One region of the Propionimicrobium sp. PCR01-08-3 genome, then DNA from elsewhere that is predicted to be linked to it. Evidence: predicted binding sites of a transcription regulator. Region 1 holds the regulator's gene; each other region holds the start of a gene.

What was found. The regulator LexA, encoded in region 1, represses DNA repair genes until DNA is damaged. The targets are predictions, from matches to a motif close to TCGAACANNTGTTCGA.
Region 2: the regulator LexA is predicted to act here: its motif matches at 1,654-1,669, upstream of QQ658_RS00255 (DUF222 domain-containing protein).
Region 3: the regulator LexA is predicted to act here: its motif matches at 1,656-1,671, upstream of QQ658_RS10715 (DUF222 domain-containing protein).

Annotation. Positions count from the first base shown of each region.
Region 1 covers NZ_CP127390.1:995,162-1,007,480, reverse strand. The annotation lists gene QQ658_RS04700 (vitamin B12-dependent ribonucleotide reductase) at 1-906, opposite strand, end outside; gene nrdR (transcriptional regulator NrdR) at 1,163-1,699, opposite strand; gene QQ658_RS04690 (DUF2752 domain-containing protein) at 2,073-2,486, opposite strand; gene QQ658_RS04685 (RDD family protein) at 2,573-4,192, shown strand; gene QQ658_RS04680 (hypothetical protein) at 4,496-4,855, opposite strand; gene lexA (transcriptional repressor LexA) at 5,124-5,885, shown strand; gene QQ658_RS04670 (ATP-dependent DNA helicase) at 6,035-7,954, opposite strand; gene hflX (GTPase HflX) at 8,037-9,500, opposite strand; partial or broken gene QQ658_RS15520 (cysteine--tRNA ligase) at 9,605-9,751, shown strand; gene dapF (diaminopimelate epimerase) at 9,797-10,624, opposite strand; gene miaA (tRNA (adenosine(37)-N6)-dimethylallyltransferase MiaA) at 10,637-11,569, opposite strand; gene miaB (tRNA (N6-isopentenyl adenosine(37)-C2)-methylthiotransferase MiaB) at 11,577-12,319, opposite strand, start outside.
Region 2 covers NZ_CP127390.1:50,102-62,420, reverse strand. The annotation lists gene QQ658_RS00265 (HigA family addiction module antitoxin) at 1-104, shown strand, start outside; gene QQ658_RS00260 (mandelate racemase/muconate lactonizing enzyme family protein) at 141-1,310, shown strand; gene QQ658_RS00255 (DUF222 domain-containing protein) at 1,722-4,052, shown strand; gene QQ658_RS00250 (ABC transporter substrate-binding protein) at 4,313-5,392, shown strand; gene QQ658_RS00245 (hypothetical protein) at 5,586-6,161, shown strand; gene QQ658_RS00240 (cobaltochelatase subunit CobN) at 6,555-7,739, shown strand; gene QQ658_RS00235 (ABC transporter substrate-binding protein) at 8,125-9,039, shown strand; gene QQ658_RS00230 (hypothetical protein) at 9,072-9,872, opposite strand; gene ppdK (pyruvate, phosphate dikinase) at 10,109-12,319, opposite strand, start outside.
Region 3 covers NZ_CP127390.1:2,329,893-2,336,973, forward strand. The annotation lists gene QQ658_RS10715 (DUF222 domain-containing protein) at 1-1,642, opposite strand, end outside; gene QQ658_RS10720 (hypothetical protein) at 2,040-2,573, opposite strand; gene QQ658_RS10725 (toxic anion resistance protein) at 2,583-3,857, opposite strand; gene QQ658_RS10730 (PEP/pyruvate-binding domain-containing protein) at 4,006-6,732, shown strand; gene QQ658_RS10735 (LLM class flavin-dependent oxidoreductase) at 6,729-7,081, opposite strand, start outside.

The sequences.
Region 1 (12,319 bases):
CTTGGTTCCGTCGGTGACGGCCTGCATGAATTCGTCGCTGACCCGCACCGAGTTATTGGCGTTCTGGTATTGCACCGAGGTGATGTCTTTGCCGCCCAGATCCATGTCGAATCCGGCGTCACGCAGCGCGCGGATCTTGTTCTCCTCACGGGCCTTGGTCTCGACGAATTCCTCGATATCGGGGTGATCGACGTCGAGGACGACCATCTTCGCCGCCCGGCGGGTCGCGCCGCCCGACTTGATGGTCCCCGCCGAAGCGTCGGCGCCTCGCATGAAGCTGACCGGGCCGGACGCGGTGCCTCCCGAGGAGCGCAGCAGTTCTTTGGACGAACGGATCCGCGACAGGTTCAGGCCGGCGCCCGACCCGCCTTTGAAGATCATGCCTTCTTCGCGGTACCAGTTCAGGATCGACTCCATCGAGTCGTCGACCGAGAGGATGAAACAGGCGCTGACCTGCTGGGGCGCGTCGGTGCCGACATTGAACCAGACCGGGGAGTTGAAGCTGAAGTACTGGTTCAGCAGCAGCCAGGTCAGTTCTTCGCCGAAGATCTGGGCGTCGCGTTCGGTGGCGAAATAGCCGTTCTCCCACCCGGTCATCCGATACTTGTTCACCACCCGATCGATCAAGGTCTTGAGGCTGGCCTCACGCTTCGGGGTGCCCAGGGCACCGCGGAAGTACTTGGTGGTGACGATCGTGGAGGCGTTCAGGCTCCACGAGGTGGGAAACTCGACATCGCGCTGTTCGAAGACCACCTCGCCGGTCTTCCAGTTGGTCTGCACGACATCGCGCTTCTCCCAGGTGACCTCGTCATAGGGATGCACGCCCTCGGTGGTGAAGACCCGCTCGATCGTCAAACCACGTGCGTGCGCGGCCTCACGCGTGTCGTCATAGAGAGTGTCGGTCACAGCTGTCTCCTGTTACTGGTGGTTGTTCTTGTTGAAGCTTTTTGGTCCGGGCTCTCGGGAACCAGGTACCCAGGATCCGGAGCGGAGGTTCCGGTGCCGGTGGGCGCCGGGATCTATGAAATTTGTATTCATGTGAGGTCATCTGCCGGTGAACTCAGTTGTTGTCGGGTCTTGCCGGTGGTTCGCTGCTGCTGGACTTTGCCGTTGAGGTTCTGCCCGGGCGGTGCCACCGCGAACGGGCCTGTGCTGACGAAGTTCAGTGTGCCCCGACGGTCTGACATTTTTCTGTGGTCTGCCCGGCGGCATCCGTCTCGGGATCTGCTGATGTCGCGCCCTGCTGGTCGGCTTCACTCACCTCACGCATCTTGTCGATCTCGGTGACGAAATCCTCGACACTGTTGTAGTGCTTGTAGACCGAGGCGAATCTCAGGTAGGCGACCGCATCCAGTTCGCTGAGCGGACCGAGAATGGCGACGCCCACGTCTTCGGTCGGGACTTCCGCCTGACCGGACGCCCGAATGGCCTCCTCGACTCGCTGACCGAGTTTCGCCAGCTGCTCCTCGGTGACCGGACGACCGGTGCAGGCCTTGCGGACACCCGAGATCACTTTCTCACGATTGAACGGTTCGACTACTCCCGATTTCTTGACCACGACCAACTGGGTCTGCTCGATGGTGGTGAACCGTCTTCCGCACGCCTGGCACTGACGACGGCGCCTGATGCTGGTGCCGTCCTCGGAAACCCGGGAATCAAGCACCCGAGAGTCGCAATTGCGACAATATGGGCAGTGCACGTCGACTCCTCAACATCTCGGTAGCGTCTAGCTCTATAGATCTCTCGTTACCGGACAACCACAACTTGTGGGCAAATCACGCTCGGGTAACTACTAGATATGGACACAGTACACCGATCAGCCACTGGATCAAGTCACCGGCGCGTCGCCGCCGGCCGCGCAGATCCGGCTGATAGCCCGGCACTTCACCGGGCCCTCGGACCTCCCGATCCACCCCGTGTCACGCTGCAAAGCTCACCGATCAGGCCGGCGTCAACGGCCACAAATGACGCTGCATCGAGCGGCCAGTCACCTTGGATTTCAGTCATCTCGCCGCCCGCAAGGCGTCCCAGCCGGCCCGTGTTTAGCTTGCGGCGAACAGTCGCCGTGAAGGTCAACTCATGACGTTGCGGACGATCATGAACACCACCGCAATGAAGCCGACAAGCACATAGACCTTGTTCTGGGTGACCGGCCGAAAACGACCAGGCGGCCGCAAGCTCGGGCCTCCCAAAAGCTCGATCGTCCATGCCAGAGCAGCGAGCGCGAGCACTGGCACCGCAATCACAATCATCGCGTTATAACCCCAAGCCGCACGCACATCCGCGGTGAGCAAAGCCCCGGCGGCACGGGTCGCTCCGCACAATGGGCACTGAATACCGGTCCACGTCAACAGCGGACAGGGCAGGCCGATATCGAAGAACACATGCGCTACGGCGATCAGCAATCCCACCCCGGAAAACCCGAGCAGCGCGCTCAGGGCGCGGCCCGGCGAAAAGGCACGTGGCGCGGCGACGGCAGTTGGCATGTGCCCATTATCCGACCAGGAGACGCACGCTAAACCCTTGGGACGCATAGGATCATGGACGTTACGCAATCCGATTGGAGGCAGCTGTGAGCAACGAGTACTGGGGTCGCCCCACCGATGACCCTGGCCAAGATGCCGCAAATGGCGACGCAAACGGCCAGGCCACCCCGCAAACTCCGGCCGACCCACAACAACCTCAAGGCGAGCAGCCCGTCTATGGCGCTCCTGCCTACGAGCCCCCCGCTGCCGAGCAGCCGTCAGGCGAATCCTCGACTCCCGGCGGTGAAAACACGACCTCCGCCTCGTCTGCCCCTGAAGATCAGCCGGGCTACGGGCAGCAGCCCTATCAGACCGGCGGCGGTTACGGGCAGCCGGCGTCCGATTCGTCCTCGGACGCGCCGTCGTCCTACGGGCCATCAAGCGACAACTCATCCGCCCCGGCCTACAGGCAGCAGGACAATTCCGGCTTCGGTCAATCGCCCTACGGCCAGCCATCCGGGCCTGCCGAGCAGAATCAGTCCTCGTTCTACGGACAATCCGGCGACTCAGGATATGGACAGCAATCCTCCTATGGTCAGTCCGACTCGAGTTACGGCCAGTCCGGATCGGGATACGGGCAGTCGGGTTCACATTACGGTCAGTCTGACGCGGACGGCCAGGGACAGCCCTCGAACTATGGACAGTCGTCGAACTACGGCGAGCCTGCGGGCTACGGGCAGTCCAGCGAATCATCGGCTCAGCCACCGTACGGTGATCCGAACTCGTCAGGCTCGGGCAATTCTGCCGGCGACTACGGTCAGCAGTCGTTCTATGGCCAAGATTCATCCTCCGGTCAGCAACCCGGATACGGGCAGGACGCGAACTCCTCATCATCTGACCCCTACGGTCAGCAATCGAACTCCTCATCGTCTGACCCGTACGGCGGACAGGCCGGATATGGGCAGGACGCATCGTCATCGTCGAACCCGTACGGCCAGCAGCCCGGGTACGGACAATCTCAGCAGCCGTCGTCCGACCCCTATGGCCAGCAATCCGGATACGGGCAGTCCCAACAGCCGTCGTCCGACCCCTATGGAGGGGCCTCCGGCAACTATGGCCAGCCCACGGATTCCTATGCCCAGCCGAGCGATCCCTACGGCCAGCAAGGCGGCTATGGCCAGCCCACAGATCCGTACGCGCAGCAGGCCGGCGGCTACGGGCAGCCGACCTACGGCGGCAGTCTCTATGGGCCGGTAGGCGGCGCTGCGCCGCTGGCGTCGTGGGGCAAGCGAGCCCTTGGCGCGCTGATCGATTACGTGCTGCCCGGCATCGTCATCAGCATCATCGCCTCGTTCTTTACCGATTCCTACGGCGATATGTCGGCGGTCGGCACCATCATTTACTATGTGCTGGTCTTTGGCTGGCTCGGTTACAACATCGGCTATGTCGGCGGCAAGACGGGCGTCACCTGGGGACGCAAGATCGCCAAGACCCGGCTGGTCTCGGCCACCACGGGCCAGCCGATCGGTCCCGGCATGTCGCTGCTACGCTTCCTCGCGCACTTCGTCGACTCCCTCATCTGCTACGTCGGTTGGCTCTTCCCGCTGTGGGACGCCAAGCGTCAGACTCTCGCCGACAAGATGATCAGCACCGTCGTCGTCGACGAATCGATGACCGCACCGCAGCCGGGCCACTACGGTCAGCCCCAGCAGCCGTACGGTTACTGATCCGGTCACAGGTCCAGGACCTACACGCCGCATAGACCAATCGGAGGGGTGGATTCAGCTGAATCCACCCCTCCGATTATTCGTGTCACCTGACCACGCGCCATCCATCGGTTCCCGCGCCGCACATCGAACCCGACAAGGGTCAAAGCCCCGGCGGGCGAATTCTCCTCCCGCATCGGCCGAGAACCCACTTACGACCCATTCGCCGATTGGCCGTCAGGCTCGGCCGCCGGAATTCGCCTTCGCCATGCTCGACCCACCTCGTCGAACACAAACTGCACGATGACGTAAAACCCTCGGCCCTCAGACCAGGCCCAAGGCCAGGTACTGGGAAACAATCATCCACGCACCGAGCACGACCGCCAAGGCAAACCCGATCATCACCGCTGCCAGGCCACGATCGCTTAGAGTCAGACCGGCTCGCCCGGACGCCGGCTGTCGCTGCTCGGCTTCGCGCACGAGCGTGCGGGAAACCGGCGTAATCGAATACGGGGCACCGGCCAAAGGCCGGGCCGGCTGCCTCGGGCCAGACTCACGGGACGGCACATAGCGCATCTGTGCGCATGGACGGTCGCCATCGGCCACCAGCTTCAGGCGCCTCGGTCGGGTTGGTGAACCCGCGGCAAAACCGGCGCTGGCTTGACCATCTATCAGAACGCTCATCTTTCACTCTCCATTCGTCCGGCCATCCGCCGTAACCAATAGGATCGAATGCTTGTTCGACTCCGAGCCTAACAGCCCGGCTCTCATCGTTCAAGAGTTCGAATGACGATCTATTCGTCGCCTCAGTTGTCGCGAGCGAACAGCGACCCAGCAACCGCATCCACCCCGCGAAACCTCTTGGCGACTATCCAAACAGGACGCTCTGACATTTTCCGACACGCTCGAACAAATGTTTGAATCCGGCTCATTGATGTCTTAACGTTGTCTCATGATCACAGTGAGGCGTACACCCGCCGTCCCTCGCCGTGCCGGCCGGCCGTCGAAGGCCGACATCGCCCGCGACCTGGGAATCGACGATGTCAACAATCTGCGAGACCGTTCCGAAGACAGTCTGGGGCTGACTCCCAGACAGCGTCACATCTTGGCATTCATTCAGGAGACCGTGGAGGCCCGCAGCTATCCGCCGAGCATTCGCGAGATCGGGGAGGCAGTCGGGCTGACCAGCTCCTCCAGCGTTTCCCACCAGCTGAAGGTGCTCGAATCAAAGGGCTACCTCAAGCGCGACCCCAATCGTCCGCGCGCTCTCGAAGTGACCGCCCCGGCCACCGAAGACCCCGACGAGAACGAGACCCTGGAGGTCACCGAGCACTCCACCACGGCGGTTGCGGTGCCGCTGGTCGGCGCCATCGCGGCCGGAGCGCCGATCCTCGCCGAGGAGCACGTCGAAGATGTGTTGCCGCTGCCCCGCGATCTGGTCGGACAAGGCACGCTCTTCTCTTTGAGGGTGCGTGGTGATTCGATGATCAACGCGGCGATCTGTGACGGCGACCTTGTGATCGTCCGCCAGCAGCCGACGGCAGACAATGGCGACATCGTCGCCGCGCTGCTCGACGGCGAAGCCACGGTGAAGACCTTCCGGCGCACCCCGAAGCAGATCTGGCTGATGCCGCATAATCCGGCCTACGATCCGATCGACGGCAATAATGCCACCGTGCTGGGCAAGGTCGTGGCGGTGTTGCGGCGGATCTGAGCCTCGCAGCCGTACCTGTCGGGTTCACAGGTTGCCGGCCCATACCAGGACCGGCGCCCGAGAGCCTATTCGAAAATTCGTGTTGTCGGCCGGGCGGGTGAGCCCGGCGGCTATCGACGCCAACGGCAGTGGTCTGTCGAGCAGAGGTATCAGCGGTTCAATCGCTGTAATGCCTGCACCGCCACCTCGGAATCGGTGGTCGTCCAAAACGGCGGCAGCGATGCCTTCAAGAAACTGCCATAGCGTGCCTTGGCGAGCCTGGGATCAAGCACAGCCACCACTCCCCTGTCAGTGGACGAGCGGATCAAGCGTCCGGCACCTTGAGCGAGCAATAGCGCCGCGTGGCTTGCCGCCACCTGCATGAAGCCGTTCCCGCCGGCCTTGGTCACCGCCTGCTGCCTGGCCTGCATCAACGGATCATCCGGACGCGGGAACGGGATCTTGTCGATCACCACCAGCCGGCAGGCATCTCCGGGCACATCGATGCCTTGCCACAACGACATGGTGCCCACCAGCACCGAATGCTCGTCGGTGATAAAGGTGCGGGTGAGTTCGCTGAGATTCGCCTGGCCCTGGCACATCACTTTCAACGCCGGAAGGGCGTCTCGCAGATGATCGGCGGCCGCTTCGGCGGAGCGTTGAGAGGCGAACAGGCCCAGAGTCCGCCCGTCCGCGGCCCAGATCAATTCGGCGAGCTCGGTCAGCGCGGCCGAGCCGATGCCATCGCGTCCGGGGTTCGGCAGACTCGAGGCGATATACAAGATCCCCTGCTTGCGGTATTCGAACGGAGAACCGACATCGATGGCCCGCCAATTGCCTGCATCGCCGGCCTCGTCGGTGAGTTCGATACGATCGGCGCGCCGTAATCCCACGCTGCCGGCCGTCGACTCGAACGCTCCTCCGAGGGTCAAGGTCGCCGACGTGAGCACGGTCGAATGGTCTTCCAGCACCTTCTCGCGCATCAGCCCGGCCACCGACAGCGGAGCCACGTTGAGCTGGCGTCCGAAACGTTCATGCGCACTCAGGTAGACCACGTCGTACTCGTCCAGCTTCGCGATGCGTTCGGCTATCTCGAAGACCTCTTTCATCGCGGACGCCGCCTGCTGCTGTTCGGGCTCTGCTGCATCGCCCGAAGTGGGCGCCAAGCCGGACACCGCCCGGCGGCTGACCTCTCGCACCACAGCGGACGCCTGGATGGCCGGCGAATCAGGGTCGGTGATGCGCCCGGGCTCGACCTCGGCCAAGGCCTGCGTAAAGGTGTCGGCGACCTCGAGCAGTTCGGTCGCCAAATCATCGTCCAGCCAGCTGCCGGCGCGTTTGGCGGTTCGCTCGATGAGCTGCCCCGACAGCTCGCTGCTCGCCGCACCGGTCACGCGGCTCACCAGCTCATGGGCCTCGTCAACGATCACCGGCCCGAACTCCGGAAGCGCCGTCCCACCATGCATCGCGTTGATCGCCAGCAACGCATGGTTGGTGATCACCAGGTCGGCCTGCCGCGCCCTCGCGCGGGACTCTTCGACGAAGCACTCGGCCCCATACGGGCACGCATTCGCACCCAAGCATTCGCGCACCGGCACCGAGACCTGAGCCCACGACCTGGGCGAATGGCTGGGCGCATCGTCGCGATCGGCGAGGCCGCCGGACTTCGCCTGGTCATCCGCCCATTCGCGCAGTGCCACCACCTCGGCGCCGAGTGCCGAGGTGGCATCGGTTCCGGCTTCGTTGATGGCGCCGACGAGTTCGGCACCGCCGAGCAGGGAATCCTGTTCCCCACCCAGCTGGTCGCGGATCTTCAACAGACAGACGTAATTCGAGCGTCCCTTGACGATCTGGGTGCGGGGCTCGCGTCCCAGTACGGACGCCACGGCGCGCGCCGCCACCGGGATGTCCTTGTGAGCCAGCTGAGCCTGCAACGCCAACGTCGCGGTAGCCACCAGCGCAGTCTTCTTGGACTGCACCGCCCAGATCATCGACGGAATGAGGTAGCTGAGCGACTTGCCGGTGCCGGTGCCTGCCTGCGCCAACAGGTGCACCTCGTCGCCCAACGCATGCGCGACCTGAGAGGTCATCTCCTGCTGGCCCTGCCTGGTGGCCCCACCGAGAGCATGAACGGCGGCTTCGAGCGCCGCCAGTGATTTCTCCTCCAGATCGTCACTCACCGGTGGGCTCGCCGGTTCGCTCAAACGGTTCCAGCTGGGCCGCCAGATCCGGATAGACACGGGCGGTCAGCAACGTGCCGCCGGCCTGGTGCTCGAGATGATCCAGCTCCGCCTCGCGGTGGACGCGATCGACCAGGTCTCCGCGATCCCAGGGCACCAGCGCGGTCACCTTGGTCTGCGGAATCGGCAACCGGTCCTCGACGGCCGTCCGCAGGGCGTCCACGCCCTCACCTGTCCTGGCGGACACGGCGACAGCCCCCGGATAGCGGTTTTTCAGTACTGCGACCGTGTCGGGGTCGGCCCGGTCGATCTTGTTGATGACCAGCAGCTCGGGACGCTCGGCAGCGCCTATCTCGCCCAGCACCTTGTGCACGGCGTCCACCTGGCCGACCGGGTCCGGATCCGATCCGTCCACGACATGTACCAGCAGGTCGGCGTCGACCGTCTCTTCGAGGGTCGAACGAAAGGCTTCCACCAGGTCGGTGGGCAGATGCCGGACGAAGCCGACGGTATCGGTCAGCGTAAAGACCCGGCCATCGGAGGTGGTGGTGCGCCGGGTCGTCGGATCCAACGTGGCGAACAAAGCATTTTCGACCAGCACGCCGGCGTTGGTCAGCCGGTTCAGCAGGGAGGATTTGCCCGCATTGGTGTAGCCGACGATCGCCACCGACGGCACGCGATGCCGCTGCCGGTCGGCCCTTTTGATCGCCCGGGTGCTCTCCATGTCCTTCAGGTTGTGCCGCAAAATTGAGATGCGGTGGCCGATCCGGCGCCGGTCGGTTTCGATCTTGGTCTCGCCAGGTCCGCGTCCACCGATTCCGGCACCGCCCGAGGCACGGCCGCCGACCTGCCTGCTCAAATTGCCGCCCCACCCGCGCAACCGTTGCTTGAGGTAGTTCAGCTGGGCCAGCTCCACTTGGGCTTTGCCCTCCACGCTCTTGGCGTGCTGAGCGAAGATGTCGAGGATCAGAGCGGTGCGGTCGACGACCTTCACTCCGATACGGTCCTCCAGGGTACGCAACTGAGCCGGGCTCAGTTCACCGTCGCAGATCACCGTATCCGCGCCGGTTGCCTGGACGGCTTCGCGGACTTCTTCGACTTTTCCGCGTCCGACATAGGTTGCGGGGTCGGGTCGCGGCCGCCGCTGCACCAGGCCGTCCAAGACCTCGGAACCGGCGGTCTCGGCCAGGGCCTTCAACTCGAACATCGCATTGTCGGCATCTTGCTGGGTGCCGCTCGTCCACACGCTGACCAGCACCACTCTCTCCAGGCGCAGCCTACGGTATTCGACCTCGCTGACGTCTTCGAGTTCGGTGGACAGCCCGGCTATGCGCCGCAACGAGTGTCGCTGGGCGCGATCAAGTTCCCCCTCGGAAATGTCGTCGTCCGAGTAGTCGTCATTGAGTTCCGGCTCGTCCCACTCGGTGAGTTGATCATCCAGCTTGTCGTCGAACATCATCGGTTCTTCAGTCATCGTTCAGCCAGTCTAGCCCGCGGCAGAAAGTCGGACGCTCGTGCGAACGACCTTGCCAGCCGTCCGTTTCGTGCCGTTGAGCGTCGACTGCGAGATGGGGGCATCGGCCCGGCAGCATCGAGGAAGGCCGGCCCTGGTTCCGGATGCGCAGTCTCACGTATCTCGGCAGTAAATTCGACATTCATGGCGGCGGTGTTGATCTGCGCTTCCCGCATCACAAGAACGAGTTGGCAATCCTCACCATGCCCCGCGTCCCGGAAACCCGGCCGGCATGGCGCTCAGAAATCGGGCAGAATGACCCGGCCCTGAGCGACGACGACCGCCGGCCCGCTGAGATAGGCCTGCTCCGGGCTGATCTCGGCACGCAGAGGCCCGCCCGGCACGGTGACCGTCACCACTCCGGCCGGCTTTCCCTGGTTGCGCAGATGGCTCACCGCCGAGGCAATCACGCCGGTGCCGCACGACTGGGTCTCGCCCACGCCGCGTTCAAATACTCTCATCGCGACCTGGTCATCGGCGGCGGGCACGATGAATTCGATGTTTACCCCGCTTGGGTAAACCGCCGGGTCGAACGTGGGTGCGGTCAGGAGATCCAGGGCGCCCAGCTCGGCCCGATCGTCCAGGTGTACGACGGCGTGCGGATTGCCGACCTGCACGATGTCGGCCCGGTAACGCCTGTCTGCCGACTCGATCCAGGTCTGCTCGGCAGAGATGGTGGCGGTCCCCATGCTGACCTTGATCCGCCTGTCCGGGTAGGGCCAAGCCTCCCTGAGGCCGGCTCTGGTCGCGATCCGAATGGCATCGGTACCCAGCAGGCCCTCATCGAGCAGATACCGGACGAATAGCCGTAGCCCGTTGCCGCACATTTCTGCGACCGAACCGTCGGCGTTGCGGTAATCCATGAACCACAAGCCGGGATCGCCCTGCCATTCGGGGATGTGCTCGGCGCGCACCGCACGTAGCACGCCGTCGGCTCCGATGCCGCCTCGGCGGTCGCACAACCAACGCACTGTCCGGTCGTCGACCGGCATCATGTTCTCGCGATCGACGAGAATCACGAAGTCATTGCGTGTTGCATGACCCTTGGCGAAACTCAACGTCTGCATTAACACAGTGTGTCACCGCCCGGCGGCAAAACCGAGTTCATCCACGATCGTCTCAGCGAGCCCTGACCCCAGGGCGTCAAGCCAGCTGATTCTTGGATCGCGGGTGAACCAGCCGAGTTGCTTGCGCGCAAATCTCTTGGTGCCGGCGATGGTCTGTTCGCGGGCCTGGTCCTCGGTGATCTCACCGTCGAGATAGTCCAGCACCTGCTGATACCCCAGTCCCCTGGACGCCGTGACCCCGCTGCGCAGCCCCTGGGCCACCAGTCGCCTCACCTCGTCGACCAGGCCGGCCGCCCACATCTGGTCGACCCTCGCGGCGATGCGCGCGTCCATCTCGGATCGTTCGATCCGGAGCCCGAACTGGCGCACATCATCCAGCGCGTAGCTCGGCTCGGGCAGACGCGGCCGGAAGTCTCCGGTGAGTTCGATTACCTCCAGGGCACGCACGATACGGCGTCCGTTGCCGGGCAGGATGCTGGCGGCGGCCTCGGGCTGGCGCTCGGCCAGGATCCGGTGCAGAGCAGGTGCGCCGATCCGGTCGAGTTCGGCCTGCCACTTGGCGCGGATGGCCGGGTCGGTGCCCGGGAAATCGAAGTTGTCGACGATCGCCCTGATGTACAGGCTGCTTCCGCCGACCAGAATCGGGACGATGTCGCGGGCCCGCAACTCGCTGATCGCCTGGCGCGCCATGAGTTGAAACTCGGCGACCGAGGCGCTCTTCGTCACATCCATGATGTCGACGAGATGATGGCGGACCCGTGCGAGCTCGTCCGGGGTCGGCTTGGCGGTGCCGATGTTCATGCCGCGGTAGACCAGCATCGAATCGGCGTTCACTATTTCCGCCGGTTGCCCACGCGCCGCCAACAGTTCGGCGAGCCTGATCGCCAGGGACGATTTGCCGCTCGCGGTTGGCCCGATCAGCACGACCAGGGGAAGCCCGGTCATCCCGTCATCACCGGATGCCCGCAACGGTCGGCAGCCCGAGCCCCACTCCGGCCGGACGCGGGGTCTGCGCCGCCTGCCAGGCATCTCCCCCACGGGTCCGGCGCAGGTTGCGGATCGGCGCGTCGGCGACCAGGTGATGGGGTGCTGCATGGGTGATCTCGACCTCGGCGATGTCGCCCGGACGAGGCCTGAACGCGGGATCGTCCGGCATCGCAACGTGCACGAGCCTATTGTCCCGGGACCGTCCGCTCACTCGAGAAGTGCGCTCATCCTTGCGTCCCTCACCTGCGGCGAAGAGCACCTCGGCGGTGCTGCCGACCAGAGCCTTGTTCTCCTCCCAGGAGATCTGCTCGATCTCGGCGACCAGCCGCTCGTAGCGTTCCTGCACCACGTCGGCCGGCACCTGATCGGGCATGGTGGCGGCCGGGGTGCCGGGGCGGATCGAGTACTGGAAGGTGAACGCGGCGCTGAACCGGGCACGCCGCACGACCTCAAGCGTCTGCTCGAAATCCTCCTCGGTTTCGCCCGGGAAGCCCACGATGATGTCGGTGGTGATGGCGGCGTGCGGCATCGCGGAGCGAACATCGTCCAAGATGCGCAAGAAGCGGTCTTTGCGGTAGCTGCGCCGCATGGCTTTGAGCACCCGGTCGGAGCCGGACTGCAAGGGCATGTGCAGGCTCGGCATCACATTGTGGGTGGTGGCCATCGCTTCGATGACATCATTGGTGAACGACGCCGGATGCGGGCTGG
Region 2 (12,319 bases), 950 kb from region 1:
CCGAAGAGTTCTGGATGAACCTGCAGTCGAACTACGAGTTGCGCCTTGAGCGTCGCGCATTGCGTGAGGTTGTGGCCTCGATCAAGCCTTTGAAGGCCGCATAAGAACGAACCACCTTGCTGTGGACGAGCGGAGAACCCATGAAGATCAGCCGTATCGAGACGTTCATCCTCAAGGTGCCGCTGGGCGGCGACCGCTTCTTCTCGTCCCAGGCGGCCTTCCCCGAACGCAACAGCTTCTTGGTGAAACTGACCACCGATGACGGCTTGACCGGGTGGGGCGAAGGTGGCCAATATGGCCCGGCCGAACCCGTCAAGGCATGTGTCGAGCACGTGCTCGGCCCGACTTTGCTCGCCATGCCGGACGCCTCCCCCGGCTTGGTTTGGGACACGCTCTATACCCAAACCCGGGATTTCGGTCAGAAGGGCGCTTACATCGAGGCCATCAGCGCGATCGACATCGCGCTGTGGGATCTCGCCGGAAAGGCGCTCGGGGTTCCGGTCTCCACGCTGATGGGCGGACGCTTCCGCGACAGCGTCCAGGCTTATGGCACCGGCGGCTACTACCGCGAGACGACCTTCGATCCGGCACGCGACCTTAGCGCGCTGCAATCCGAGATGGAACGTTACGCCGCCACCGGGTTCGCGATGCTCAAGATCAAGATAGGCCTGCTGCCGGTGCGCCAGGACGCAGCCCGGATCGCCAGAGTGCGGCAAGCCCTCGGCGACGACTTCCACCTGCTGACCGACGCCAACCATGCGTATAACTCGAGCACTGCCGTGCTGATGGGCCGTCATCTTGAGGACGCGGGCGTCGAGATGTTCGAAGAGCCGGTACCGCCCGAGGACCGCGAAGGATATGCCCGGGTGCGCACCGCGCTGAGCGTCCCGATCGCCGGTGGCGAGGCCGAGTACACCCGCTATGGGTTCCGTGATTTCATTGCCGGGGGCTGCGTCGATATCGTCCAGCCGGACATCTGCGTGTGCGGCGGTATCTCGGAGGCGATGAAGATTCAGGCGCTGGCGTCCGCTCATAATCTGCGCGTGGTGCCGCATGTCTGGGGGTCGGGCATCGCTCTTGCTGCGGGCTTACAGGTCTGCAGCGCCCTGCCGCTGACGCCGTTTGGATACGTGCCGGTGCCGCTGCAGAACGAGCCGGTGATCGAATTCGACAGGACCCGAAATCCGTTGCGCGATGACCTGCTAACTACGCCTTTCACGCTGCATGACGGTCGAGTCGCCGTTCCCGATCGCCCGGGTCTGGGTGTCGATGTCGATCCCGAGGTGCTGAACCGCTACCGCGTCGCCTGAGCCCCCGGCTCTAGACTGAGCCCGTGCCCGGATGGCCCCGATTACGGCGAACTCTCGGTTGACAGCGTGCTCGCCGCAGACGCCTGGGCCGCGAGTTCACAGCAGGTCTCATCGGGTAGCGCCATGTCGGGTAGTACGCACGCGACCATTTGGACGTAACGGCGGTCGCGTCCCCTAGATAAGGCGTGCTCCGATTAATGCGCCACATGCACTAGCGGCACTGGGACCGCTGTCCGGGCGTGTTCGGCAGCATCGACTCACTCGTGTGCCTCCTTGTACGCACAGCGCCCGTTGCAGCATGATGTCAGCTCGGCAATGGGGACGCGTCACCCTGGAAGATTTCTCGAATCTTTTTTCGATTTAGTGGTAGATTCGTCTGTTTTTGTCGGTATGTTCGAGTAGAGTTCTTTTATGGAAGACCACACGACGCGCAAAGCGGACGATGGAGAGAAGGCAACCCCTGCTCCCGGTTCGGTGCTCAGTGCGGTTGGCGTACCGGTCGATTCCGCGGACATGCCAGCCTCTCGGCCAACACATCCTTCCCGGCCGGCCGCGGGCTCTGCTCCCGGCTCGACCGATGGTCAGGTGGCAGAGCCGATTTGTGGCACCGAGGCGCTGGTCAGGCCGTCCGACGCTGCGAATGCTGTGGCTGCCTTGGATTTTGCGCATCAGCAGATCAAAGCATTTGAGGTCGCCGAACTGATCGCTATCCTGCATGCTGCCGATTTGTGGCAGATCGATCAGGAGGCCGTGTTCGAAGGCATGGAACGATTCATGACCCCGGGTCATGACGGCACCCCGAAAATCGGTGAGTTCTTGGCGTTGGAGATCGGCCCCCTGCTCGGCATCCCCGCATCACTGGCGCTCGCTCAGATCGGGTTCGCTCTCGACCTGCGGCATCGGCATCCCCGCATGTTCCAGAAGGTCATCTGTGGCCAGGTGCGGGTCTGGCGGGCCAAGAAAGTCTGCCAACGCTGCGCCTGCCTCCCCCTGAAAGCGTGCCTTGAGGTGGACGAGAAGATGGCCGACATTCTCGCCTATCAGCCGTTGTCGAAAGCGATGAAAGACCTGGAAGAACACGTCATCGCCGCCGACCACGAGCTGGCCCGCAAACGCGCCGAGGCGAAACGGTTGTCCCGATTCATCCACATCTCGCCGATCGACGACGGACACGTCTCCATCTACGGTGTGGTGAATCCCGAAGACGGGTTGATGTTCGACTTCGTCCTGAGAAAGATCGCAGGCACCCTGCCCACCTCCCCGGATCCGTTGATCGGACGCGACCTTGATATCCGCCGCGCGAAAGCCCTGGGTATCCTCTGTCGGCACTTCCAAAACCAGCCCTGCCAACAAGGTGCCCTGCCCGTCACGACGTCAGCTCCGCCCGACACCAGGCCGGTCAGTCAGCGGTCCGCGACGTCGAATGCTGAACACCTGGCAGACTCCTGGTTCTGGGAAGAATCCTCGCGGGCGGGCAGCGGCGACCCGGCTATCGATCTTGGCGACGAGTCGTTCTTCCCGCAACCAGCGGACGAGTCGCCAGCACCTGGATCGTCAAGCCGCTCCGACCTCACCTCCCAGCAACCCATCACCTCCTTCGCTCCAGCATCAGACGCCCCGCGAGCGGGCAGTGGATCAGCCGAAATTCAGCGGCCGGTTCCGGACTGGCGCCACACGTTGGATGCCATCTTCGGCACCGAAGCCGACGAAGTCTCCGACACCGGGATCTCAGGTCGCAGCATGGTGGGGACAGCGGAAACCGGGAGTCAAGTCGGCCACGATTCCCGTAGACCGGCCGACACACCGCCATCAACGCGGACCTCTAGCGGATCCGGCAGCTGCTCCTTCTCACTTCCGGGCCGATCATTCGGGACGAATGAGCCTCGGGTATTCGACGTTGATGAGCCACCACCCGAGGATGCCGAGGACTCCTGTCCGCCGGACGGTCACGGCAGTCTGGACAGGAATGCGGATCTGCCGGTATGCCCGCGCTCTGCCGAGGGCGCCACCATGCCCGTCCACACGCTGGTCGTGCATATCAACGCCGACGACTTGGTGCCGGGCCACACCTCCGGAACGGGCGAGGGCGATCCGGAGCAGTCGGGGCCCTGGAATAGGGCTGGTCATGGCCGCCGCAACGCTGACCCCAGTGCAACCGATTGCGAGTCAGATGATCATCCAGGCCACGGCCCACATCTGCCGCCGCTTGGGGTCGCCCGTGTCGACGGTTGGGGACCCCTGCTCACCAGCCAACTGCCCGAGTTCTTGAAAGACTCGACAGTCATCGTCCGACCCATCATTGATCCGGGCACCATTCAGCCGTCGGACGCCTATCAGACGCCCGATCGGATGCGGTTCGTCATCGAGCAACGCAACCCCGTCGACGTATTCCCCTACGGGACGATCGCCGCCCAGCACTGCGACATGGATCACACCATTCCATTCGTGAACGGGGACAAAGGCCAAACCCATCCCGGCAACCTCGGGCCGCTATCCCGCAAAGCCCACCGGGCGAAAACTCACGGCGACTGCCAGTTAGAGCAGCCCAGCCCCGGCCTCTACATCTGGACCACGAAACTCGGCTACCACTACGCCATCACCGCCGCAGGCACCACCAGAATCCAAATACCCGGCTCCATCGAAAATATGGCGAAAATGCCGTCGATCGCCGCGGCGGAATCCCGACCATCACATCGATCGGAATCAGATACACCAACGGCAGGCCCGAAGTCGAAGGACTGAGGTAACCCTTACCGAATCGTCGTTCATCGGCGGTGTTAGCGTGACGATGTCGTGGTCGATAAGGATCGCGACTGCCCATTGGAATCAGCGAAGTCCGGTGTGGCCAAAGATTCTTTGACCACGAATTCCGGCACTGGCCCGCAACGGTAAAGCCTCTCTCAAAGAGGACAAGTCCGGTCGACTGCAGTGGGTTCAAGCACCGTCCTCGATGGATAAGGGACGGAGCAGATCCGTCTGGCTCCGTTCCGGAAGGAATTGTGTTGAGTCAGAAACGCAGGTTCGGAAAACTCCTTGCCCAATCAGGAATCGCGGCTCTGCTCGCCTTCGGGCTGGCCGCTTGCGGATCAGGTCCCACGGATTCGTCCACCAACGCGGGCGCGCCCGATTCGTCGGCCGCGAACGCCTCCTTTGATGCCAACAGTGTCCGGATCTCGGGCGACAGCTATCCGATGACGATCACCGATTTCGTCGGCAACACCATCACCCTGGAGCAGAAACCCGAGCGGGTGTGCGTCGTCTCCGGCACCCCGTTGAACATCTACTACGACGCGGGCGGCACCGCGGTTTGCGGCCCGAACATCACCGAGAACCTCCGGCTGGTCACCGAGCATGCAGACGAGATGAAGGCGCTGCCCCAGGTCGGCAGCTCGTACGCCATCAATATGGAGCAGTTGTCGGCGCAGAACCCCGATCTGGTCATCACCATGGCGGGCTCCCAAGACACCCAGCTGAAGGCAATGCAGGGCCTCGACATGACGACGCTGTCGGTCAAGGTGCGCTCTTTCGAGGATCTCGTCACCACCTACCAGCTCTTCGGAGCCATCAACGGCACTCAAGATATCGTCGATCAGCGAATATCCGACATCTCGTCCCAGCGCGACGAGGTCATAGCGAAGTGGCCGGGCGACGACATATCGGTGGCAATTCTCTATGTCACGGCCCAGTCCCTGGCCGTGAAACTCGACAATTCGATTGCCGGAGAAATGGCCACCACCCTCGGCGTCACGAATATCGCCTCTGAGCTGGCGCCGGATAATCCGGGTTCGGAGACCACCAATCTCGACATCGAAGCGATAGTCGCGGCCCAGCCCGATTATGTGCTGGTGACCTCCATGATCGAGAACAACGATGAGGCCAAACAGAAACTGGACGAGCAGTTCGCCTCCAACCAGGCCTGGCAGGCAGTCGATGCGGTACGCGACGGCAAGGTGATCTACCTGCCGCAGCAGTACTTCTTGTTCAACGCCGGGCCTTACTATGCGGACGCCCTGGAGTATTTCGCAGCCAGTCTGCGTCCGGATGTCTACGGGCAGCCGGTTGATCCCACGGACGCAAAGTAGATGCTCTGTTCAGTACCTCGAACAGACGTGCATCGAGTGCCGGGGTTCAGCAGAAAAAGAGGGGGCAACAGACGCCCTCTCAAAACCGATCCTGTTCACAACCAAGCCGCGATTGGTCGGCGTCGCAGATCAGCCGATAAGGGTCGGTTGCGGTCATTCACGATGTTCCACAAACAACAAGGAGAAAAGAAGAATGAAGCGCACTATCGCCATTGTCGCTGCGGCAGTACTCGGCCTGGGCATGGCCGGATGCTCGTCCGATAGCACGGAGACCGCCGCCGGCACTCCCGAGACGCCGGCCAGCAGCGCACCCGCTGCCTCCGCAAGCGCGAATGCTCCCGCGGCAGAGCACACCCTGACCAGCCAGGACGGCATGCTGACCGACACCGATAAGGACGCCACCGCCGTCGAGGATTCCGGTTTCGAGATCACCATCGATCAGCAGGCCAAGACCGCCACCTTCCAGTTCATCGATCCGGCCAGCGGCGAGGCCTTCCAAAACTACGGCGAGTTCAACTACGCCGACAACACCTACCTGCGCCATCTGGTCAGCTCGGCGATGGGCAAGACCTACAACTACACCTACGACCTGACCAGCAATGCCTTGGTTTCGGTATTCGATGACGAGGGCAACGACCTCAGCCAGTCGACCAAGGACAATGGACGCTGGGAGAAGGCCGAGACCGAGACCGGCGACCAGGTTCAAGCGATCCAGGACTACTTCCAGACCCGCTACGGCATGAGCATCGAGGACGCCACGCTCGGCTGACCACGCCGTGCAAAAGCCACGCCTTTAAAACGAAGGCGTCAGAAGGCGCAACTGGCTGCATCGTCCTCCGGCGAGCCGTTCACCATGCCACGCGGCCGCGCAGAGTATCGTCAAGCCTGTCGCTTCGAGCGGCGAGCCCGGCTGGTGCAGGCCTAGCCGAGACGGGCAAATGTGATAAAGTATCACATGCCACAGCAAGGAAGCCTGTGCGTACCTGTTGGTATCAGCGAAATCCGGTGTGACTCCGGTGCTGGCCCGCAACGGTAATGCCTCAGGCCTGGTTTCAGGCCCAAGGATGAGCCCGGTCGACTGCAGCAGGTACGCGCCGTTCTCGTTGGACAGGACCGGGGCAGTGACTGCTGTCTCCGCTCCCAAGGAAGGGATTGCGTAGTCGTGGCTACTATCTGCTATTACTCCGCTGCCGGAGATGATCTTGCGCTGCTCGCCGAAGCCGCCGGACGCCTGAGTCATGCGTCCCATACGGTCGTCGGCCGATCGGGAAACCAGCTGAACGATCCCGCCGAGGCGGCCTGGTTCGCCTCGACAGCTGCTCGCGCCAGCGCGATCATCTGGCATGGCGAGACCGCGGACGCCTACGCATGGCAACTCATCGAGCGGACCCTGGACGATCGCCGCGCACAACATCTGCCGCTGCCGTGGGTCCACCTGCAACCGGCTTCCGGCGCTGCCTGCGTCCCGCCCGCCGGCAACCCCTACGCCAGTGGCGTGACCGATGGCAGTTGGGCCCGGTTAGCAGAACTCTTGGCCACCGGAGGTTTGGAGAACCTCATCACCGCGCTCGCCATCATCGTCAACCGCGCCAACGACGGCTGCTGGCCCGTCCCCCTTCCGCTTCCCATGCCCGCCTGGGCTCTCAGCCATCCGGACGCCGGGACTTTCACTTCACTCGCCGGGTACCGCCCTCGCCTGCTTCCGGAGCGTCCGACCGTGGCCGTCGCCTACCCTCGAAGCCACTGGCTCAGCCACAACACCGCCCACATCGATTCGCTCGTCCACGAATTGGAGTATCGGGGCGCCAATGTGCTGCCGTTCTTCTATCCCGGCGAGCCACAAAGCGGCCGAGATCAGCAGAACATTCAGCAGGCTTTCGACCGGCTCTGTTCCGATCACGATCAGCCGGTCGCCGATGCCATGATCAGCGTCAACGATACGGTCGATCCCACCGATGATGACTGGGCAAGCCTGCCGTACCCGCAGATCGGCGTCCCGGTGTTGCGTGCCGTCACCAGCACGATTCCACGCGAGAAGCTGAGCTCGACCTCAGCGGACGGCCCGTTGGCCGACAGCGTTCCGTGGGGTGTATCCGCCTGGCCCGGACGCGACGGCCGGCTGGCCACCCCGGTCATTGCCTGCCAGGAGACGATCGACGCCGACGCGCTGACCGGCGCTCGCGTGCCCCGGCTCGTGCCGATCACCGGCAGCGCCCAGGCTTTGGCGGTCTCCGCGCTGAGTTGGGTGGGTATGTCCCAGTCCGGACGCCGCCTTCGCGCGCTGCACCCGGCGTCCGGCCCGCAAACCGACCATACGTACTCGCGAACCGAGCAGCTGGCCGGATGAAAGCTTTGGCCGGCAGGTCGCTCGCCCAGGGTAGCGACTCCTCCGGTTACCAACCTCTGCGGTGACCTGCCGGCTGAAGGTGCCTTCGCTCAGAAACCTGTAGCGCTGACCCTGATCCATCGGGCTTCAACTCCGCCGGCACGGGCTGGAAGCCACGTCTGGCGGACAGCCGTGTATCGTTCGCGATACGAAATCTTTTCAACCCGTCCGTTCAAACCCGGACTTAGGAAGAGCTACGTTGAAGAACAGGGCCCTTGCTGTCGTCACTCGCGTCATGGGTGTCTTGACAGCACTCACATTGATTACCGGCTGTGGTGCATCTAGTGAGGCACCCGGCCCCTCGGGTGGCATTTCTTCGGCCACTCCTTCATCAAATACGCAGGCTGTGGCCAGCACTTCCGGAACCGGCTTCCCGATGACCGTCACGGATTTCACCGGACACAGCGAGACCTTCGAAGAAGCTCCGCAGCGTATTGCGGTCGTTTCGGGGACTCCGCTCAATATCTTCTACGATGCCGGCGGCACAGCGATCGCCGCGTCCGATCTGACAGAGAACATCCGGCTGGTCGAAGACCGCGCAACTGAGATGCAGCAGCTGCCGCAGCTCGGGCTGCCCCGCGGCATCGACTCCGAAGCGCTCATCGGTCTCAACCCTGACCTGGTCATCACTCAGGCCCGCGCCCAAACCGAACTCACCGCCCAGTTGCAGAAGATGGGCATCCCGACCTTCACCACCGAGGTCAAGAACCTGGACGATCTGGCTGCGGCCTATCAGATCTTCGGAGCTATCTCGGGCACCAGCGACCGGGCGTCCGAACGCATCACCGAGATCACCTCGGGCACTCAGGCCGTCGTCGACAAGTGGCCCGCGGACGACGACACCTCCGCGGTGATCCTTTTCGCGAGCTCGCAAGCGCTCAGCGTCAAGCTCGATAATTCGATCGCCGGCCAGATGCTCACCCAACTGGGTATCGAGAACATCGCCGAGGGCTCGGTGCCCGACAACCCGGGTTCTGAGACCACCACCCTCGACGTCGAGGCCATCGTCGCCGCCCAGCCCGACTACGTGCTGGTGACAAGCATGTTCGACAGCAACGACGAGGCAAAGACCAACATGGACGAGCAGTTCGCGTCAAATGCGGCCTGGCAGGCCGTGGACGCCGTTCGCGAAGGCCGGATCATCTATCTGCCTCAGCAGTACTTCCTGTACAACCCCGGCCCCTACTACGCGGACGCCACCCAGTACCTGGCTGCGAGCCTTCGTCCGGACATCTATGGGACGCCGCAGGAGTTCGCCTGACGGCTCGCCCATGGTGATGCCTGTCAGCATCTTTAGGGAAGGAAATGACCGGACGCCGCGAGCAATACGGCATCAACGAGCAGCAATGCGGCAACGATGACGATCAGCGTCGTGCCGGCGACCCAGAGCGGACGACGAGACTGCGATATCCAGTTCGTGAGTAAGGCGCTCGCCTTGCTGGTGGCCCCGCAACCGGACGCCACGCACAATAACACCAGCGGCGACATGGCGATCAGATACCAGAGAGTCAGTCCTATCACCTGCCACGACACCGGCCGGGAACCTGCCGCCAGCACGGCCCCTGTATAGCCGGGGTCGGCGAACGCCGCTACCGCGATTCCGGCGGAGATGACGATCAGCAGCCACCAATGCGGCGTCCGGATTGTTGGTCCAACTGCAGAACCTGCCTCGGCCGATGGCCCAGGGCTCCCATGCTTCAAATCGCCAAGGTCACCACAGCCCGGCGACGGAGGTCGCGTCACCCAGGCATCGCGGGGATGAAGACGCTGGCCGACACTGTGATGGCTGGAGGCCCCGGTCCGCATCCGCACAACCGCCCATGTCGTCAATGCAACCGCGCATACGATCTCGGCCACGATCCAGGCCCATCGGGGCACCAGTTGCAGCCAGTGCGGTAGCTCGGCGATGACTGGCACGAGGGCGGTGCCCGCGGTGACACCCAGCACGACGATCAGCACCCAGTTCAGTACGGTGAAAACGACCGTATGAACAAACCGTGCTCCGCCGGCGATGAAGCTGAGCATGATGATCGCGCCCAGCGGATCGAAGCCGACCAGACCCAACCCGGCCATCTCCGACAAGTACACGAACACAAGACCATTCTCATCCGTGCCGCACGTTGCAGCGAGAACCAACTATCGAAGAGATAGATCTGACCGCAGAACCCAAGCAGGGACCGTAGGGATTGGCGGCCCCTACCTCAACGACCTCACCGCCATCGATCCAGTGACCTCCAATAAGAACGTGAAGGAAGAGGCCCCGGACCGTGATGGGACCGGGGCCTCTTCGCCTATTCAGACAAGCTAAATCGACAGCAGTGATCAGCGCATCACTTCTGGTCCATGGCAGCCTTGGCGGCCGCGAAGCGGGCGATCGGCACCCGGAACGGCGAGCAGGACACGTAGTTCAGCCCGACGGTCTGCAGGAACTCGATCGAATCCGGATCGCCACCGTGCTCGCCACACACCCCGCACTTCAGCTTCGGGTTGTGGCTGCGGCCCTTGTCGACACCCATGCGCACCAGCTGGCCGACACCGTCGGCGTCGATGGTCTGGAACGGGTTGCGCGGCAGCACTCCGTCGGCAACATAGGCACCGAGGAAACCGTTCTCGGCGTCGTCACGACTGATGCCCAAGGTGGTCTGGGTCAGGTCGTTGGTGCCGAAGCTGAAGAAGTCGGCATGCTCGGCGATCTTGTCGGCGATCAGGGCGGCACGCGGCAGCTCGATCATGGTGCCGATGGTGTAGTCGAGCTGCTTGCCGGCTGCCTCCAACTCGGCCTTCACGGTGCGGTCGACAATGTCGCGCTGGGTGACGATCTCGGTCTCCAGCCCGACCAGCGGGATCATGATCTCGACACCGACGGTCTCGCCCTCGCGCTCCAGCACCGCAAGAGCCGCACGGATGATGGCGCGAGTCTGCATCTCGGGGATCTCCGGGTACAGCATCGCCAACCGGCAGCCACGGGTGCCGAGCATCGGGTTCTGCTCGTGCAGCTTCTTGACCTGGGCGAGAGTCTGACGCTCACGCGCCAGTTCGTCCGCGTTGCCGCCGGTGAGCTCGAGCTCTTGCACCTTGAGCGCCTGGTCGAGGTAGTTCGGCAGGAACTCGTGCAGCGGCGGGTCGAGCAGCCGGACGGTGACCGGCAGTCCCTTCATCGCGGTGAAGATGCCCTCGAAGTCGGCCTGCTGCATCGGCAGGATCTTCTCCAGCGCGGTGGCCCGCTGTTCGGGGGTCTCGGCGAGGATCATCTCGCGCACGGCCGGCAGCCGGTCGGAGGCCATGAACATGTGTTCGGTGCGGCACAGCCCGATGCCCTCGGCGCCCAGCTCGCGGGCCTTCGAGGCGTCCTCGAAGTTGTCGGCGTTGGCGCGCACGCCCATCGTCCGCACCTCGTCGGCCCAGGTGACCACACGCTGGAAGTCCTCGTTGATCTGCGGCGGGATGAGCTTGAGAGCTTCGCCGAAGACCTCACCGGTCGAACCGTTCAGGGTGACCACGTCGCCCTCGTTGAAGGTCTGGCCCTCGATCGTCAGCGTCTTGTTCTCGAGATCGATCTTGATGGTGGTGGCGCCGGCGACACAGGGCTTGCCGAAGCCACGCGCCACAACCGCCGCGTGGCTGGTCATGCCGCCATGGGCGGTCAGCACGCCCTGGGCCTGCAGCACGCCGTGGATGTCGTCCGGAGTGGTCTCGAAACGAACCAGGACGACGGCCTCGCCCTTCTCGCCCTTCGCGGCGGCGGTGTCGGCGTCGAAGACCAGGCCACCGACGGCAGCACCCGGAGATGCCGGGAGGCCCTTGGTGATCGGCTTGGCGGTGTTCGACGGGTCGATGGCCGGGTGCAGCAGCTGGTCGAGCTGTGCGGGTTCGATACGGCTCAACGCCTCGTTCTTGTCGATGACCCCTTCGTCCACCAGATCGGACGCGATCTTCAGCGCGGCGGCAGCGGTGCGCTTGCCGTTGCGGGTCTGCAGCATGAACAGCTTGCCGTTCTCGATGGTGAACTCGAGATCCTGCATGTCCTTGTAGTGGCCCTCGAGCCGGGACATCGTGTCGAGCAGTTCATGGTAGGCCTCGGGGAGAACGTCTTCCATTTCCGAGAGGTGACGCGGGGTGCGGATACCGGCGACGACATCCTCGCCCTGAGCGTTGGTCAGGAACTCGCCGTAGACGCCCTGCTCGCCGGTCGATGGGTTGCGGGTGAAGCAGACGCCGGTTGCCGAGGTGTCGCCACGGTTGCCGAAGACCATCTGCATGACGTTGACCGCGGTACCCAGCTCGCGCGAGATGTTGTTCGCCTTGCGGTAGACCTCGGCGCGCGGGTTGCCCCAGCTGCGGAACACGGCGTCCACTGCACGGTGCAGTTGCTCGACCGGATCGGAGGTCCAGTCGCCGCCCAATGCCTCGTTGGAGATCTGTTTGAACTCGGCGACCAGTTCCTTCAGATCGTCGGAGGTGAGGTCGGTGTCCTGTTCGACGCCCTTGGCGGCCTTCTTGGCGGTCAGCGCGTCCTCATAGAGATGCGAGGAAACGCCCTC
Region 3 (7,081 bases), 1.3 Mb from region 1:
ACCGCATCCGGCCGGGTACCTGGTAGGCATCGGATGGCTGAATCTGCTCCGGATCGATGACGGGCCGGACGATCACTTTCGAGCCCTTCAAGAACTCTGGCAGCTGCTCTGCGAGCAGAGGTCCCCAGCTGTCGACGAGGGCGACACCGGGAGTCAGATCGGTGGCGTTGACGTGCACGACAAGGGTATGCGTGGGCATGGCGGTGCCTTCGGGCGGGCGTGGGCATGCAGGCAGTGAGGAACCGTGTCGGCGCTGCTCTGGTTCCTGGCCGGTTGCCGCCTCTGATAGCTCGCGCGAGTCTGGGCCCCGCCCGTGGACGCGGTCGCCGGTCGCTGCGGCCGGTGTGGAAAGGAACTGTGGCCCGGGTGGCTCCCAGTCGGGTGGTTCTTGGGCGGGTGGTTGCAAGTTGCTCAGCTCATCAAGAAGCGCAAGGTCCCTATGGTTGAGTTTCGCTTTTCCGGCTGACCTGGGCAGACCCGTGCCTTCCTCGTTCCCACTTTGGGCATGGTCGTCCCGGAAGATTGATTCCAATCGTCGTCGCCAGGTAGGAACCCTGCGATCAGGCTCGTTGGCCTCTGCGCTCTGTTGTGCAGATCGATTCATGCCCACCGGTGCTTGGGAAGAATCACATGGTGTCTGGTCGGGCCGCCCGCCAGGGACCGGGATACCGCCGGCCCCTTCAGGAGCCACAGGCGTGTCCGAACGGGAATCAGGGGACCCTGCGCAGCCGGATAGTTTGTCGGATTGCGGAGGCTCCCACTCGGGTGGTGGTTCCTGCTCCGGCTCGTGGTCATGAGCCGCGATAGTGGTACCGGGCAACCGGGGTTGCTGGCAGGGTTGGTCTTGGAAATGGCGACAGAGGATGCCCAGTGCGGTGGCTCGGCGCATGTCGACATCTCGTCCGATTTCAGGATCAGGCTTCGCGGGCAGGGTGTTGGCGATCTTGCGAAGGACGAAATCGAACATCAACCCGTCCTCTGGATTGACGATGCCGTAGATGGAGACGTGGCCGTCATCGATGGGGCTGATCTTGATGAAGCGCTGCAGCCGTTTGGCTTCGGCCCGTCGCCGTGCAGCCTCGACATCGGCGGCGATGATCTGTTCTTCGAGCAGTCTCATGGCCCGCGACATCGTCTGATATTCGAGAACATCGGCCATCTTCTCGTCCACTTGAAGACAGTCCTCCAACGACAAGGCGGCGCAGCGTTCGCACACTTTCTTGGCCCGCCACACCTGCACCCGGCCGGCAATCACTTTCTTAAACATCTGTGGATGCCGATGCCGCAAATCGAGAGCGAAACCGATCTGGGACAAGGCAGCCGGGGCGGTCATCTCCAGCAAGGGCCCGATCTCCAAAGCGAGGAAGTCTCCGACTTTCGGAGTGCCGTCATGGCCGGGCTCGATCAGCCGTTCCATGCCCTCGAACACAGCCCCCGAATCGATCTTCCACAAGTCAGCAGTGTGAAGGATCGCGATGAGTTCGGCGACCTCGAACGCTCGTTTCTGCTGGTGCGCGTAATCCAGGGCTGCCACGGCCTCGGCCTCACCGGCCGGCCGCACCAAAGCACCCGCACCGCAGATCGGCTCAACGTCGACATGAACAGTCACGTCGGTGGCCGAGGCTACGGTAGTGGTCTCCATAGCAAGAGTCTACCCGAACATAGGTGTGAATAACAGTGTCTTGAGCGGATAATTTCGAATATGATCTCGAGTTTTCAAGAGCAGAATCAAACAGCGACGCGCAATTGCGCAATTGATGAGGGACTCAGTTCCCTCAAGCGCTGGCAAGCACCTCGACCTGCACGCCGAGTGCCTCATACGTGGGCCGGGCACGCGCATCGCGGGTAACGAGAACCGCACCATGTGCGCGAGCGGTCAAACCCACCAAGCCGTCATAAGTTGCTCCGCCAGATACTCCATATCGCGCAAGCTCGCACCGCGTCAGCGGAACTCAACCGAGCATCTCCGGGCAGCCGTGTCAGCACTGCATAGGTCTCTGCGAGCGAATGACCGCCCAGGCCAATCTTGGCTGCCGCACCTACAGATCGAGCAGGTTCTTGGACGCCTGAGCTGGCTGATCCATCCGGGCGGGCTTCATCTGGCCGCCGAACTTCGAATCGAGGAAGGCCCCCTGAGCGACCAGGGCGGCCGCGTCCTGCCGGTTGGTGGCGTCATACATCCGTGAGATGGTCAGGCTGAGCAGGTCGAGCTGATCGACCAGCAGCAGGAGCGACGACTTGCCATTGGCGACCGGACGAGTGTCCGCCCAGTCGCGCGGCAGGCCGAGGTACCCGGCCACCGACTCGGGCAGATAATCGGTGGCGGTCGCGACGACCGTGTACGCGTCCTGAGAATCGAGTCCGAGATTGCTGAGCCTTGGCAGAATCGCGCGCACCACGGTGATGATGCGCAGCACCCGGGCGAGCACCGGAGTCGGCGCGTGCCCATCCAGCACCATGCGCTCGGCCTTGGCCAAGGCCTTCTCGATGTCTTCGGCAGTCGGAGCCGGCGACGCCAAGGTTTCGGGGTCGGCAGGTTTCTGGTCGCCCTTCAGCCAGCCAAAGATTCCCATCAACTATTCCTAACCGATGTTGTAGTCGGGCACCGTGAGCGAGTTGGTGATCGCCTGCCGGTCGTCCGATTCACGGGCCCTGTCGAGATAGGCGCGCGACTTGGCGACCTCGGTCTCCAGCGTCCCGATCGTCTGGCTCATGTTGTTGAGCGCCTCGATCTTGAAACTGTCGATCGAATCCATCGTCTCGTAGATATTCGCGAACGCCTTCTGCAGCGATTCGATCGAAATCGTCGAGCTGGCGGCCTGCTGCTGAATGGTCACCGAATTGGATTTCAGCATTTCGCTGGTGCGCTCGATCAGCCCCGAGGTGGTGGTGTTCAATGCGCTGATCTGATCGAGCACCAGCTTCTGGTTGCCGAGTGCTTGCGCGGTGATGACCGCGGTGCGCAGCGCCGAAACCGTCGTGGTGGACGCCCGGTCGACGCCCTTGATCAGTTCGGTGTTGTTCTTGATGATGACGTCGATCGCCAGGTAGCCCTGAATGGAGACCGCCAGCTGGGTGAGCAGATCCTGATGCTTCTGCCGGACGTAGAACAGCACGTCCTTGTTGAGGGCATCCGCCTTTGCCGGGTCGGTGACCTGCAATTCGGCGATCTGTGCGGCCAGTTGGGTGTCGAGTTGCTCAGCCAGATAGATGTACTGGTTGAGCCGGTTCATGGTGTCCCACAGCTGCTGCTTTTCCATATTGAGGCTGACATTGTCTTTGGTCAGCTCATCCTGGCCGGAACGCAGCGCGTGCAGAATCGCGTTCAGATGCTGCTGGCTCGACTGGTACTTACGGAAATAGTCCTGAATCTTGTCGCCGAAGGGAATCACCCCGAGGAACTTCTTCGGCTTGCTGACCTCGGAGGGATCAAGGCCTTCGACAGTCTTGCGCAGCTCGACCAGGGTTGCCGACACCTTGGAGACGTCGCTCAGCCCACCCTTGTTCATCTCGTTGATCGGGGTGTCGAGCAGCCGGTTACTCATCTCGGCGGCCCGGCGGATATCGCCATCGCCCATCGACCGCACCGCGTCGGCCTGTGCGCTGAACTCGGGAGAACTTGCCTGCTCAGCCATGATGGCGGTCATGAACTGATTGACCTTGGCGTCCAAGGCCGGACGCTGCTCCTCGGTGACCGGCGGAGCCATCTGCGGGGCCTGAGTCTCTGCGACGACCGGCATCGGTGCCGGAGCCTCGAGCGTCAACGCATTGGCGGTAGGCGGCGGAGCGAGCGGCTGGGTTGCCGCTGCCTGGTCGGGTGTTGCCTGGCCCTGCGGGGAAGCCGGGGTCTCGCTCATCTGTTTTTCCTCTCCCATGCGGTCGACACCTGAAGTCGAGGTTACCTGGGTCGAGGCCAGGGGCACAGCGATCCTGCGGAACAGTCCGATCGTCGAGCGCCTATGCGCACTGACGAAGGTAAACTCGGCACGTCAAAAGGAGCTCAAGATGACTTGGGTCACACCGCTACATGACGTCACGCGTCACGACATCGCCATCGCCGGCGGCAAGGGCGCCAATCTGGGCGAACTCGTCCGTGCCGGATTCCCGGTTCCCGACGGATTCGTGGTCACCACTACCGCCTACAACACCTTCGTCCGCCGCACCCGCATCGCCGACGAGCTGCGTCCGGGCATCAAGGGTGCCGAGGCCCGTGCCCTGTTCGAACGGACGATACCGGCCGAGCTCGCCTCGGCTATCGCCGAGGCTTATGCAGGGCTCGGCGACGAAGAGGACGACAACGTCGTGGTAGCAGTCCGCTCGTCAGCCACCGCGGAAGACCTGGCCGACGCCTCCTTCGCAGGCCAGCAGGACACCTACCTCGGCATCAGCGGACGCGACCAGGTGGTGGACGCCGTCCGCCGGTGCTGGGCCTCCCTGTGGACCGACCGGGCCATCGCCTACCGCGACAAGGCCGGCATCGACGATGCGGACGTGAGCCTCGCCGTGGTGGTGCAGCGTCTGGTGGACGCCGACGCCGCCGGGGTCATGTTCACCGCCAACCCGGCCAATGGACGCCGCACCGAGACCGTCATCAATGCCGCCTGGGGGCTCGGTGAAGCCGTGGTCTCCGGAGAGGTCACCCCGGACGAACTGGTCGTCGCCGACCATCGCGTCCTTCACCGAACCATCGCAGACAAGGAAAAACACACCATTCGAGACGATGGCGGCACGCATGCGGAACCCTTGCCCGAGCACCGTCGGCGTGCGTCCGTGCTGAACGATGAGCAGGCGCTCGCCCTGGTCGACCTCGGACATAGGGTCGAAGAACTGTTCGGAGCACCTCAAGACATCGAATGGGCGCTCGCCGATGGCACCTTCTGGCTCACCCAGAGCCGTCCTATCACCGCGCTGCCCGAGCCGACCGGGCCGATCCCCACCAGCTGGCCGACAGAGCGCAGCGATGGCATGTATATGCGTGCCTCCATCACCGAGCAGCTGCCTGATCCGCTCTCCCCGCTGTTCGCGGACCTCGCCCGGCCTGCGGTCACCCATTCTCTGAAGAACGTACTGGACCGCTACTTCGGCTCCGATGCTCTGCATGCCGACGACTTCGACTTCCCCACCGTCAACGGCTATGGCTACTACTTTTACAGCACGGCCGGAATGGGCCGAATGATGCGGATGGCACCCGGGGGCATGAGAACGGTATTCGGCGCCACGAACCTGAACGGCGTCACCCTGTGGCGTGATCGCGGCCTACCCGGATACCGGCATGTGGTGGACGAATGGTCCGAACGCGATCCGGGCACTCTTGAGGGCGCCGAATTGCTCCGTGGCGCATCGGAGATCACTGCCGCTGGCGCCGAGTATTACACCTATGTGCAGGCCGTTATTCCGCAGGCGGCGCTGCCCGAGATCGTGTTCACCCGGTTGTACAACGCGCTGGTGCTGGGTCGTCCGAACGTCGACAAGCCGCCGGCGCTGACCTTCTTATTGGGGTACGAGTCGACGCCGATCCGCGCCGAACGCTCGCTGTATCAATTGGCGACCTGGTGCCGCAAGACTCCCGGAGTTGCCGAGGCGGTGCTTGCGGACAGGCCAGTGCCACCCGAGCACGCCGACGAGTTCAAGCGCCGATTGGACGAGCACCTGGCCAATTTCGGTCACCTGACCTACAACCTCGATGTCATGCAGCCGGTCGCCGCCGATGACCCTGCACCGGTGATGGCCGCCCTCAAGAACGCGGTTTCCGGGCATGCGACCAACCCCGATGCCCGATTGGAGCATCTGGCATCTGAGCGACACCGGGCCGAGGCCTGGCTCGACCGCAACGTCGGGCCGGTGCGGCGCAAGATGCTGCATAAATGGCTCGAGAAGGCGCACCGGCTGGGCCCGCTGCGCGAGGATGCGCTCGCCGACATCGGCCTTGGCTGGCCGACCGCTCGCCGGCTGCTGCGCGAACTAGGCAGCAGGCTTGCCGCGGCCTTCGTGATCGACGACGCGGACGATGTCTTCTGGCTGAGGCTGGACGAGGCCGAGCACGCCGCGGATGCGCTTGATCTGGCGCAATCCACACGGCCTGCCGAAACGTCACCGGCCACCGGAAAACCGGATGATGGACAGCCTGACGGCGGCGAGGACACGCAGGCCGAGGCGTCGGCTGCCAAGTCCCGCAAACCTCGTGGCGACGAAACGACTCGTCAAGATGAGAGGGCGTGCTCGGCCACGGAACAGACTCCCGATTCAAAGTGGCAAACCGGGGCACCACTGGCGAGAGAAGTCGAACAACGCAAGCAGACCTGGCGCGGCCAGCGTCTCGCCCCGCCGCCGGGCTGGCTACCGCAATCGGGCTTCTATTACCGGCTGTTCAAGCGATTCATGCCGAGCAACGAGACCGAGCAGACCGGACCGACGTTGAAGGGTCTCGGGGCGAGCTCCGGCCAGGCCACCGGTCCGGCGCGGCTGCTGCTCGGCCCTGAGGACTTCACGAAGATGCGCCCGGGTGATGTGCTGGTCGCTCCCATCACGACGCCCGCCTACACCCCGTTCTTCGCGATGGCGGCAGCCGTGGTGACCGATGTCGGCGGACCGTTGTCGCACAGTTCGATCGTGGCGCGCGAGTACGGCATCCCCGCGGTGCTGGGCACGGGTTCGGCGACCCACCGGATTCACGACGGTGACATCATCACCGTCGACGGCGAGCACGGCATCGTCCGGCTGCAAACCTTCTAGCCGATCGCGTACCCCTCGACGGGCCCCTCGGTCGAAGGAACCCAGCCCAGCGCCGGCGCAACCTGTTCGGCAAAGTTACGCAAGACGGCCAGGTTCGCCTCGACGCCGAGCGTGTTCGGGATGGTCAGCATCAAGGTGTCTGCCGCCGCGATGGCAGGATCCGCCTTCAGTTGTTCGATCAAGACGTCGGGTTCGGCGGCGTAGGTGCGTCCGAAGGTGGCGTTGCCGCCATCGAGATAGCCGACCTCATCGGACGAGGTCGCCTGCAGCCCGAACAACTGACGGTCGCGGTCGCTGACCAGCGGGAAGATGGACCGGGAGACCGACACCCGGGGCGTCCAATCGTGAC